One region of the Streptomyces sp. NPDC058246 genome, then DNA from elsewhere that is predicted to be linked to it. Evidence: riboswitches for the same ligand, from Rfam matches in the RefSeq annotation. Region 1 holds a riboswitch; each other region holds the start of a gene.

What was found. A riboswitch is a leader RNA that binds a small molecule or an ion and turns the genes downstream of it on or off. The one in region 1 is predicted to bind cyclic di-AMP.
Region 2: linked by a shared signal. The riboswitch ahead of ACFVXA_RS29320 (C40 family peptidase) and the one ahead of ACFVXA_RS03235 (transglycosylase SLT domain-containing protein) in region 1 are both predicted to bind cyclic di-AMP.
Region 3: linked by a shared signal. The riboswitch ahead of ACFVXA_RS16850 (M23 family metallopeptidase) and the one ahead of ACFVXA_RS03235 (transglycosylase SLT domain-containing protein) in region 1 are both predicted to bind cyclic di-AMP.

The regions. Positions count from the first base shown of each region.
Region 1 covers NZ_JBHVWZ010000002.1:162,725-166,576, reverse strand. Annotated here, with positions in the region: gene ACFVXA_RS03240 (CocE/NonD family hydrolase) at 1-1,388, shown strand, start outside; cyclic di-AMP (ydaO/yuaA leader) riboswitch at 1,840-2,002, shown strand; gene ACFVXA_RS03235 (transglycosylase SLT domain-containing protein) at 2,006-2,749, shown strand; gene ACFVXA_RS03230 (HAD family hydrolase) at 2,743-3,642, opposite strand.
Region 2 covers NZ_JBHVWZ010000024.1:132,694-136,545, reverse strand. Annotated here, with positions in the region: gene ACFVXA_RS29330 (ATP-dependent Clp protease proteolytic subunit) at 123-758, shown strand; gene ACFVXA_RS29325 (hypothetical protein) at 766-1,071, shown strand; cyclic di-AMP (ydaO/yuaA leader) riboswitch at 1,399-1,597, shown strand; gene ACFVXA_RS29320 (C40 family peptidase) at 1,601-2,074, shown strand; gene ACFVXA_RS29315 (DUF6328 family protein) at 2,338-2,856, shown strand; gene ACFVXA_RS29310 (LysE family translocator) at 2,810-3,427, opposite strand; gene ACFVXA_RS29305 (LysR family transcriptional regulator) at 3,566-3,852, shown strand, end outside.
Region 3 covers NZ_JBHVWZ010000009.1:288,173-292,024, reverse strand. Annotated here, with positions in the region: gene ACFVXA_RS16860 (PrsW family intramembrane metalloprotease) at 1-234, shown strand, start outside; gene ACFVXA_RS16855 (aldo/keto reductase) at 287-1,231, opposite strand; gene ACFVXA_RS16850 (M23 family metallopeptidase) at 1,438-2,475, opposite strand; cyclic di-AMP (ydaO/yuaA leader) riboswitch at 2,487-2,643, opposite strand; gene ACFVXA_RS16845 (PP2C family protein-serine/threonine phosphatase) at 2,877-3,852, opposite strand, start outside.

The DNA of each region.
Region 1 (3,852 bases):
TGGCCCCGTACGTCCACACCTGGCTCTCCCACCAGACCCGGGACGCGTACTGGCGGCACGGCAGCGTCTGCGAGGACTACGGCGCGATCCGGGCGGCGGTCCTCGCGGTCGGCGGCTGGCACGACCCGTACCGGGACACCGTGCTGCGCCTGGTCGAGAACCTGCCCTCCGATCGGGTACGAGGCCTGATCGGCCCCTGGTCTCACCAGTACCCCGACCGGGGCCTGCCGCCCGGCCCGGCGATCGGCTTCCTCCAGGAGACCCTGCGCTGGTGGGACCACCACCTGAAGGGCATCGACACAGGAGCCCTGTCCACCCCCGTCCTCCGCTCGTACGTGATGGACGCGCATCCCCCGGCGACGGTGTACCCGGAGCTTCCGGGCCGCTGGGTGGGCGACCCCGGCTGGCCCTCGCCCGCCGTGAACCCCGTCTCGTACGCGCTCCGGGGGGCGCCGGTCCTGGTCCGTTCCCCGCAGCACACGGGGGTGGACGCGGGCCGCTTCACCCCCTTCGGGAACGACGCGGATCTGCCGCCGGACCAGCGGGAGGAGGACGCGAGGTCCGCGTGCTTCGAATTCGAAGTGCCTGAGGAAACCTGGGTGTTGGGCCGACCTCAGGTCCGTCTGCGGCTGACGTCGCCGGTCCCGCGGGGCCAGGTGATCGCCCGCCTCTGCGACGTGGCCCCCGGCGGAGCCTCCACACTCGTCACCCGAGGTGTCCTGAACCTGTCAGCACGCCATGGCCGCGACCAGGCGGTTCCCTGGAAACCGGGCACTACGGAGGACGTGGTTTTCGATCTGAACGCCATCGGGTACGCGTTCCCGCCGGGCCACCGCATCCGCCTCGCCGTCTCCTCCGCGTACTGGCCCTGGATCTGGCCCCAGCCGGGCTCCGAGGCCGGCTTCACGCTGGACCCGACGGCCAGCAGCCTCGAACTCCCGGTAAGGGCACGGGAGTCGACGCCCACCCTCACCTTCGAGGAACCGGAGGAGGCCGAACCCCTCGGCGTGGCCGTCCCGGCGACGCTGGACGAACCCCGACCGGAACGCCTGGTCGTCCGCGACGTGGCCGCCGGCACCTGGCGCCTGGACGTCGACCCGCGCTACGGGGGCACCCACGTGCACCCCGACGGCCTCGAATACACCGAGGACGCCCAGGAGACGTACACGATCGACGAGTCGGACCCCCTCTCGGCCCGCGCCCGCTCGACCTGGTCGATCCGCCTCCACCGCCCCGACCTGCCCTGGGACGCGCACATCACGACAACATCCGAAATCACCTGCGACGCCGAGCACTTCATCACCTCCGACGAGGTGATCTGCAAGGACGGCGGCGAGGTGGTCTTCCATCGGACGTGGGAGAAGAGGATCCGGCGGACGGCGGGCTAGGACCCGCTGGGGCCGACTGGGCGCCGGCCAGGACCTACCGGGGGCCGACCGGGAGCCGGCCAGGACGCATCCGGGGCCGACTGGGCACCCGATAGACCTGCCCGGGGTCGACTGGGCGCCGGCTGGGAGCCAGCCGGGAGCCAGCCGGGAGCCGGGGAACCGCCCGAAGGCTCGAACCGTAATGCCCGAATTGGCCGACTCGCCGCTTTGATTGGGCTTGGTCGCGTGAATTGGGTCACGCCGGGAATAAGTAGGGCTTTTCAGCACCCCCATCGACTCCCCCTTTGCTAAAGGCAAGTTGAGGATCGAATTCCGGCACAAACGGACCTTTTACCCTGCCCTTATGCAGGCGAAAGCGATCTTCGCCGCGAAATCAGACCTTGTTCCCGACATGTGCTCTCGCATACGTTCGCCCCGATCCGAGCGGATCGCCGAATCCTGCCGCCGCCCGGAAACCCACCCACCCATGCACGCACGGCAGGAGCGGGGGACCCAGGTAAGCCGCCGTCCCGGGACACCGGAACGGCTTGGGGTGAAGCCGCGCCCCCCAGCGCGGCCGGGCACCTCCCGCCCGAACCCGACAGCTCACCTCGCAGGCGCCGGAGAGGAAATACGTCATGCCCGCACGAGGCAAGCACCGCCGCCCCAGAACCAGCCCTCTCACCCGCGGCATGGTCGCCGCAGGCACGAGCGGAGTCGCGCTCGCACTTCCGCTCGTGAGCGCCACCGGCGCGCACGCCGCTCAGCCCACACAGGCGCCGGCACAGGTCGCGAAGACCGCCACGGCCACGATCCCCGACGTCCAGCTCATCACCTACAAGGTGGTCGCGGGCGACACCCTGACCAAGATCGCCCAGAAGAACCCCACGAGCGGCGGCTGGAAGAAGCTGTACGAGGCGAACAGAGCGGTCATCGGCAGCAACCCGGCACTGCTCCGCCCGGGCCTGACACTGACGGTGGGCACGAAGACCCTCAAGTCGACCGTGGCGAGCAAGACGACGAACGCGACCACGGCCACCCAGGCCTCCGCCAAGACGTACGCCAACAACCTCGACGGCTGGATCAGGCAGTCCCTGGACATCATGGCCAAGGCGGGCATACCGGGCACCTACAACGGCATCCACCGCAACGTCATGCGCGAGTCGTCGGGCAACCCCCGGGCCATCAACAACTGGGACTCCAACGCCGCCGCCGGTATCCCGTCCAAGGGTCTCCTCCAGGTCATCGACCCGACCTTCGCCGCCTACCACGTCGCCGGCACCGCGATGGACCCCTACGACCCGGTCGCGAACATCACGGCCGCCTGCAACTACGCGGCGGCGAAGTACGGCTCGATCGACAACGTCAACGGCGCCTACTGAGACACGTTCCCCCCGGCCGTCGCCCGGGCCTTCTCCCAGGCTTTCGGCCGGGCCGTCTCCTGGACCGTCTCCTGGCCCATCGCCCGGGCTCCGAAGAGGCGCTCGAGCACGACCGCGATTCCGTCCTCCTCGTTGGACAAAGTCACCTCGTCGGCCACCGCCTTGAGTTCGGGGTGGGCGTTGGCCATGGCGACACCGCGGGCGGCCCAGTCGAACATGGGGATGTCGTTGGGCATGTCACCGAAGGCGAGGGTGGCGGCGGGGCTGAGCCCGAGGTACTCCGCGGCCAGGGCGAGCCCCGTCGCCTTGGTCACGCCACATGGCTGGAGTTCGACGGTGCCCGGCCCCGACATGGTGACCGTCGCCAGCGAACCGACCACTCCCCGCGCCGCCGCCGCCAACTCGTCGTCGGACAAGGACGGGTGACGCAGCAACACCTTGCTGATCGGCTCCGTCCAGAGGTCGTCGCGCCGCCGCACCCGTACCGCCGGAAGCGTCGGGTGCGGCATCACATACCCCGGCTCGATCAGCGTCAGGCCGTCCACGCCGTCCTGGTCGACCGCCGCGTAGAGCATCCCGACCTCCGCCTCGATCTTGCCGAGCGCGGTCTCCGCCAGCTCCCTGTCCAGGGTCACCGACCACAGCAGACGGTGCGCCCCGGCGTCGTACAACTGCGCCCCCTGCCCGCACACCGCCAGTCCCTCGCCGCCGAGTTCGTCGAGGAGCGGCCGGACCCTCGGCGCCGGCCGTCCCGTCACCACCAGATGCCGGGCTCCCTCGGCCGTGGCTCTCGCCAGCGCGGCGCGCGACCGGTCGGAGAGTGTGTCGTCGCCGCGCAGCAGCGTTCCGTCCAGGTCAGTGGCGATGAGTGAATATGCAGTCGGAGCGGCCATGATCCGAAGAATACGGATCGAACGCCTCATCGGCCCGGCGTGAACCGGACGACGTCCGGTATCCCGTCCGCAACGCCGTTCACCGCACGGGCGGCAGCGGCCGTACGGCATCCACTTCGACCCATACCGACTTACCCGGAGCGGTTTTGGGCGTGACGCCCCACCGAGAAGCTCGGGCGCCTGGACCCTCTCCAAGGAGTCCTGACTCCC
Region 2 (3,852 bases), on a different contig from region 1:
CGCCGCCGCATATCCCCGCCAACCCCGCCCCGGGCGGGATTTCTGCTGTCAGCGAGTAGCCTTCAGCGGCATCTGTACGTCCTGTACATTTTTTACGGAGTCCTTCAGAGGAGGCGCGAGCCATGAACGAACCGTCAGCCCGCCATGTCCTGCCCGAGTTCACCGAACGGACCAGCTCGGGGCACCGGACCCTGGATCCGTACGCGAAGCTGCTCGATGAGCGGATCGTCTTCCTCGGGACACCGATCGACGACACGTCGGCGAACGACGTGATGGCGCAGTTCATGCACCTCGAGTACCTGGCGCCGGACCAGGACATCTCGCTCTACATCAACTCCCCCGGCGGCTCGTTCAGCGCGATGACGGCGATCTACGACACGATGCGGTTCGTCACCTGCGACGTGGAGACGGTCTGCCTGGGGCAGGCGGCGTCCGCCGCGGCCGTGCTCCTGGCCGGGGGCACGCCGGGCAAGCGGCTCGCGCTGCCCGGCGCCCGCGTGCTCATCCACCAGCCGTCGACCCCCGAACCGATCCAGGGACAGGCGAGCGATCTGGTCATCCAGGCCGAGGAGTTGATGCGCACCCGCAAGCTGCTGGAGGAGATGCTCGTACGGCACACGGGGCAGCGTCCGGAGCAGGTCGCCGCGGACATCGAACGCGACATGATCCTCGACGCGCCGGCGGCGGTGGCGTACGGACTGGTCGACCGGATCATCCCGAGCCGCAAGGCCTCGCGCACCGCGCCCGGCGCGAGGTGATCGCCCGATGATCCCCGACCTGCCTCCGCTGCCCGCGCTGACGCGCGCCGAGGCCGAGTTGATCGACCGTTACCTCGACGTGGTCGATCTGGTCGGCCGTATCAACCCGGCACGCCCCGGGGACACCTACCGCGGACTGAGGGCCGCCCAGGCGCTGGTCGGCAAGGCGACGGCGCTGCGTGACGCCCTCGCGCTGATGCACCAGCGCGGCGAGAGCGAGGTGCACGCCCCGACACTGGCCCAGGCTCTGCGCGTGCTTGACGGGGAGCGGCGGGCGGCCCGGGTCACGCTGCCGCCCGACGCCGACAGTTGACGCACCGACGCCCGGGTTGCGGCGCGTCGAAGCGTCCGGCCCGGGTGTCAAACGGACCAGATGGCGTACCCCCTGATGGAGTACAAAGGGGTCCTTTTCTGAGTGCGTAAAAGTTGCGCAACGCGCGTAGCCGAAAGGCGGAATGAGGCCCTCCGTCCCTGGTGCGGGCGCGGTCGACTTCGTCAACACCCCCTCGAACAGAGGGGTGTCCACCCGAACGGGTGAGTGGTGACTAACACCACAAACCACCGATTCCGCTCGGTTTTTCGGACACTTATGCGTGAAGATCCCTTCCGACGACAAGCCCCCGCCATACCGGCGGGGCGGTCCGGGCGGACGCCGAGTCCTGCCGCCGCCCGGACGACCGGTCGACAGATGTGCATCGGCAGGAGTGGAGGACCCAGCACGACGGGCCGCCGGAGACATTTCCGGGCGGTCCTTGGGGTGAAGCCGCATCACGCGGCCGGGCTACTTCGCCAGCCCGAATCCGACAGGTCATCCTTCACAGGCGGTTGACGAAGGGTTGCGCATGACTGCGCTCAATCGTGTCCCGTCGCTGTGGACGAGGGCCGGTACGGCCTCGGCTCTGACCATCGCCGCCATGGGCGGCAGCCTTGTGGTCCCAGGCGTCTCATCCGACGCCGAGGCGGCCACTCTCGCGACGAAGGCACTTCAGGTCGCGGCCTCCAAGAAGGGCTCCCCGTACAAGTGGGGTGCCACGGGCCCGCGCCGCTTCGACTGCTCCGGGTTCACGCTGTACTCGTACAAGAAGGCGGGCAAGAAGCTGCCTCGTACGGCCGCGGCGCAGTACAACAAGACGCACCACATCTCCGCCTCGCACCGCAAGGCCGGAGACCTCGTGTTCTTCCACTCGGGCCGGAACGTGTACCACGTCGGCATCTACGCCGGGAAGGGCAAGATCTGGCACTCGCCGAAGACCGGGGAGGTCGTGAAGCTCCAGAAGATCTGGACGAGGAGCGTGTGGTACGGCCGGGTCAGCTGACCTGCCCGAGGGGGTGCCGGCGGAGCCCGTCGGCACCCCCTCGGGGCGCCCACACCCCCCTCGGGGCGTGCCACCACCCGCCTGGGCCGCCGGCATCGCTCTCAGGACGTGCCACCACGCGTTGAGACCGTCCGCGACCCTCTCGGCGTGCCACCACCCGTCCGAGGCGTCCGCAACCCTCTCAAGCGCGTGCGCGAACCGCGCGGGCCAACCCGCCCCACCCCAGGTGCGTGAAGACGGGCCTCACCGGTTACTCGTCTCCCATGGCCGACCAACGTCCCAGCACGGCACGCGACGAGACACCCCTGGAACGCGCGGACCGCAACTTCGCCGAACTGCTCCAAGAGCTGCGCGTCACCCAGACCGGGGTGCAGATCCTCTTCGCCTTCCTGCTGACCCTCGCGTTCACCCAGCGCTTCCCGTCCCTCGACACCGTGCAGCGGACCACGTACGTCACCACACTGCTGCTGGCCGTGGTGGCCGCGGCCCTGTTCACGGCCCCCGCCGCCCTGCACCGGTCGCTGTTCCAGCAGAACGTCAAGCCCACCATCGTGCGGGTCTCTTCCCAGCTGGCCCACATCGGTCTGTACGTGCTGATGCTGGCGTTCACCGGATCGGTGCTCCTCGTCGTGGACGTGACGCTGGGGCGCGGCGCCGGGATCGCGGCGGGGGCGGGCACGCTGGCCGTCTGCCTCGCGCTCTGGGGCGCCCTGCCGCGGCTGGTGCACCGGCATTTCACGTCCCGAGCGGCTCCAGCAGAAGGACCAGACCGAGCACCGTGAGCGCGGTCCCGGTGACCGCCTCCACGGCCCGGGCGGCGCGCGGCCGGCGCAGCCACCGCCCGAGCCGGTCCACCAGCAGCGCGACCGCCGGGAACCACACGAGGGCGAGGACGACCACGATCAACGCCAGCAGCAGGGTTCTGGGCAGCGCGGGGCTGGCCGCCGGCACGAACTGCGGCAGCAGGCTGAGGAAGGTGATCGGCGCCTTCGGATTGAGCGCGTTGGTGACGAAGCCCTGCCGCAGCGGGCGCGTCCCGGACGCCGCCTCGTCGGCCGCCGCCCCGCGCGGCCGTCCCAGCGCCCGCAGCGTCCGGACGCCGAGGTACAGCACGTAGCCGCCGCCGAGCAGCTGCAGCGCCCCGAACAGGGCGGGCACGGCGGTGAGGACCGCGGCGACCCCGGCGACCGCGAGCGCCGTGTGCAGGAGCAGCCCGCCGGTGATCCCGAGCGCGCACACGACGCCGGCCCGGCGCGAGACCAGGGCGTTGCGTACGACGACGGTGAAGTCAGCGCCCGGCATGGCGACCATTCCGGCGGCGACCCCTGTGAAGGCGATGAGCTGTGCGTCCATGAGCACCAGACTGCCCGTGTCGGGCCTTCAGCAGGTATGTCGAATATCCTGGGTAGGCCTTAAGCATTCGTTTACACCCAGCGAGGTCCGCGAGGTCCGGGATGTCCGCGAGGTCCGGGAACACCTCAGGAGTGCACGATGTACGACCCGACGCGGCTGGCGGCGCTGGTGGCGGTCGCCGAGGCGGGGTCGATCACCCGGGCCGCTGAGCGCCTCGGCTACACCCCGCCGGCCCTCTCCCAGCAACTGGCGAAGCTGGAGCGGGAGACTGGCGCGACCCTGCTGGTGCGCTCGCATCGCGGTGCGCGGCTGACGGACGCGGGCGAACTGCTGGTGGCGCGGGCCCGCCGGATCCTGGACGAGATGGAGCGGGCCCGGCACGAACTGGCCCGCCTGGCCGGCCTGTCGGGCGGCACGCTGCGGCT
Region 3 (3,852 bases), on a different contig from region 1:
GGGCGGCGGGGGCGGGCGGGCGCCGACTTCGTCGTACGGGAGCGGGAGTTGCTCGACGAGTTGTGGCGGCGGCGGGAGGTTGCGCGGCCGGCGCTGGCGTATGCGGCGCGGGCGACGGCTCCGGTTCCCGTGGTTCCGGTGCCGCCGCCGTGGCCCGCGTACGGGTACGCATACAGCCAGCCCTATGGGCCTGCGGCCGTCCCGTATCCCGCGTACAACCCGTACCGGACGTAGCGTTTCGCCCCCCGCCGCCCCCGCCGCCCTGCCCGTCCCGATCTGGGGCCTGTTACGCCGACGCCTTCGTCAGGCTCGTCAGCTCCGCGTCCGTCAGGACCAGGTCCGCCACGCCGAGCAGCGCCGGGAGCTGCTCCACATTCCTCGCGGAAGCGATGGGCGCCGCGACCGTCGGCTGGGCGGCCAGCCAGGCGAGGGCCACCGTGGCGACCGGAGCGTCGTGGGCCTGGGCGACCTCGTCGAGGGCGGCGAGGACCTTCTGACCGCGCTCCGTCTCGAGGTGCTTCGCCGCCCCCTCGGCCCGCGCCGAGTCCACCGTCGTCCCCGGCCGGTACTTTCCGGTGAGGAAACCGGACGCGAGGGCGAAGTACGGCATGGCCGCGAGGCCGGAGCGGGAAGCGAGGTCCCGCAGAGGACCTTCGTAGGTGTCGCGCGAGACCAGGTTGTAGTGCGGCTGGAGGGCGACATAGCGCGCGAGGCCCTCACGGTCGGAGAACTCCAGGGACTCCTGGAGCCGCTCGGCCGAGATGTTGGAGGCGCCGATCTCCCGCACCTTGCCCGCCTTCACCAGCTCGTCGAGCGCCCCGATGATCTCCTCGACGGGCACCTCGGGCTTGTCGAAGTGCGTGTAGTAGAGGTCGATGTAGTCGGTGTCCAGGCGTCGCAGGGACGCCTCGGCCGCGGCCTTGATGTTGGCGCCGGACAGCCCCGGATAGTCGGGGTGCTGGCTGACCTTGGTGGCGATCACGACATCGGAACGGTTGCCGCGCGCCTTGACCCACTTGCCGATGACGGTCTCGGACTCGCCACCCTTGTTGCCCTCGATCCACGCCGAGTACGAGTCGGCGGTGTCGACGAAGTTGCCGCCGGCGGCCGCGTACGCGTCGAGTACGGCGAAGGACTGGGCCTCGTCGGCGGTCCAGCCGAAGACGTTGCCACCGAGGGAGAGCGGGAAGACCTCGAGGTCGGAAGAGCCGAGCTTGCGCAGAGAAGTCATGCTCGAATTCAACATCCGTACCGGATGGATGTATTCCACACGCGCCTGACCGGCAGCCTTGATGTCACACGCCTGACCGGCAGCCCTGACGTCGGGGGGGTGCCGTCAGGACCGCCGGGAATCAGCGGAACACACGCGTCCGAACGCACGCGTCGGGACGTACAGCCAGGAGGTACGACCAAGGCGCACGCGTCACGACGTACCCGTCAGGGGTTCAGACCCTTGCTGCGCAGCCACGCCATCGGGTCGATCGCGTCGCCACCGCCGGGGTGGACCTCCAGGTGCAGGTGCGGCCCGGTCACGTTGCCGGTCGCGCCCACGCGCCCGATGACGTCTCCCGTGGCGACCTTCTGCCCCACGCTGACGCTGATCGACGACTGGTGGCAGAACCACAGCTCCGTACCGTCGTCGAGGGTGAGGATCGTGCGGTAGCCGTACGCGCCTGCCCAGCCCGCCTCCGTGACGGTGGCGCTGTGGATCGCCTTGATCAGCGTGCCGGTGGGCGCGGCGAAGTCGAGGCCGGTGTGGTAGCCGGAGGACCACATGGAGCCGGCCTCGCCGAAGCGGGAGGTGAGCGTGTACGAGGAGGTGGGCAGCGAGTAGCTCTTGGCGAGCTCGGCGAGGCGCTTGGCCTCGGCGGCCTTCTTGGCCGCCTCGTCCGCCTTCGTCTTGGCGGCGGCGGCCTTGGCCTCGGCGTCGTCCTGCTGCTGGGCGGCGAGCGCGACGGCCTTCTTCGCGGCGGCGGCCTCGGCGGCCTGCTGGGCCGCGCTGTCGACCTGGTCCTGCTGCGACGCGGCCTGCTGCATGATGCGGGCCCGCAGCGCCTCGCCCGCGTCGGCGCTCCCCTGCGCGGCGTCGGCGCTGGTCAGACCGGCGCTGGTGAGCGGGGTGGCGGAGCCCTTGGGCGTACTGGACCCGCCGTCCGATATGAGGGACTTGGCGGACTCGGTGACCGATGACAGGTCGGGAAGCGAGATCGACACCGGCGGCTTGCCGGGCGCGGCGGTGGCCATGCCACCCGCGCCGACGGCGGCTATGACACCGACGCCGAGAACCGTGGAGCTGCGGGCGAGTCCCCCACCGCGCTGCTTGCTGACACGGTGCCGGCCGCGAACGGGACGGACGGAATCCTCAGAGGGGTTCCATTCCTCCCAGGAGCCCTCGTCGTTGCCGTACGCGTAGCCGAAGGGCTGGGTGTCGTTCGGCGCGAACGAGGTTTGCTGGGCAGGCCGGTTGGACGCCACGTGGGCGCACTCCTTTCCTTCCTTCTCGCCTACCGGGTTAGCTGACGGGTTCGGAGCAGGAAGGTCTCCTACGCGCGTCAACCACGGCTTTTCCGCCGTGAAAGACGCTCGATTCACCCCAAGTTGGTGGTTCCCCGGCTCCCTTGCGGGATTCGGCGCGTGCGCACGGAGCCGCCTCTTGTGACGGCTGGGACGACCGCGCTGCGTTATCGAACGTTAATAGACCCGGGTACCGGATTCCAAGCTGTTCGGACTGATCGTTAACGCTTTTGGCCAGGACTTTGGGGACACCATCGGTTCAAACCGGGCGAGTTGACCACACTTCATAAACATCGATTCAGCTGATGGTGTGTCAGTTGTTATGCGGAGTGGCACCGTCCGATCACCACAGGTGACAAGGATCAAGGGCGCCGTACGGCCAGCAGCGCCATGTCGTCCGTCGTGCCGCCGCCCGTGTGCCGGCGGACCTCCTGGGCGAGGGCGGCCAGCAGGGCGTCGGGCCCGGGGAACAGGCGCCCGGCGAGGCGCGCGGCGGGATCGTAGAACTCCCCGCGCTCGTCGCGCGCCTCGGACAGGCCGTCGGTGTGCAGGAGCAGCGTGGCCCCCTTCGGGAACCCGGCCTCCACCGCGCGGTCGGGCCAGCTGCCCAACTCGCCCATCCCGAGCGGCAGGGCGGGATCCTCGGCGGCGAGCGGGACCAGCGTGCCGTCCGCGTGCAGCAGCAGCGGCGGGGGATGGCCGCGGTTGACGATCCGTACGGCCTCGTCCCCGTGCGGGATCTCCGCGAGTACGGCCGTGGTGAACCCCTCGAAGGCGTCGAGGCCCTCGCGCCGGGTGCCCTCGCGCGCCAGCGCCCGCTCCAGACGCTGTGCGACCGCCTCCAGCGTCGCTTCCTGCTCGGCCGCCTCCCGGAACGCCCCGATGACGACGGCGACGGCGGCGACCGCCCCCATGCCCTTGCCGCGTACGTCGCCCACGACCAGCCGTACCCCGTGCGGGGAGTCCTGCACCGCGTACAGGTCGCCGCCGATGAACGCGTCCGCCTGCGCCGCCTCGTACCGCGCCGCGACGTCGAAGCCGGCGATCCGCTCGTCGGGCTCGGGCAGCACCGCGCGCTGCGCGGACTCGGCGATCTCCCGGACCGAGGCGAGCCGTTGGTCGCTGCGGCGGACGAGGAGGTTGATGAGGACGGCCAGGACGGCGGCCGTGGCCACCGTGACCACTTCGGTGACCGAGCCGACGTTCAGGACGATGCCGAGCCTGAGGTGGATCGTGAGCACCGCGGCGAGGGCCGCGACACCGGTGAGCACCGTGCCGCGCGGTGAGTAGAGGGGGGCGGCCACCAGCGGGGCGGCGGTGAAGAGGGGGGACGCGGTG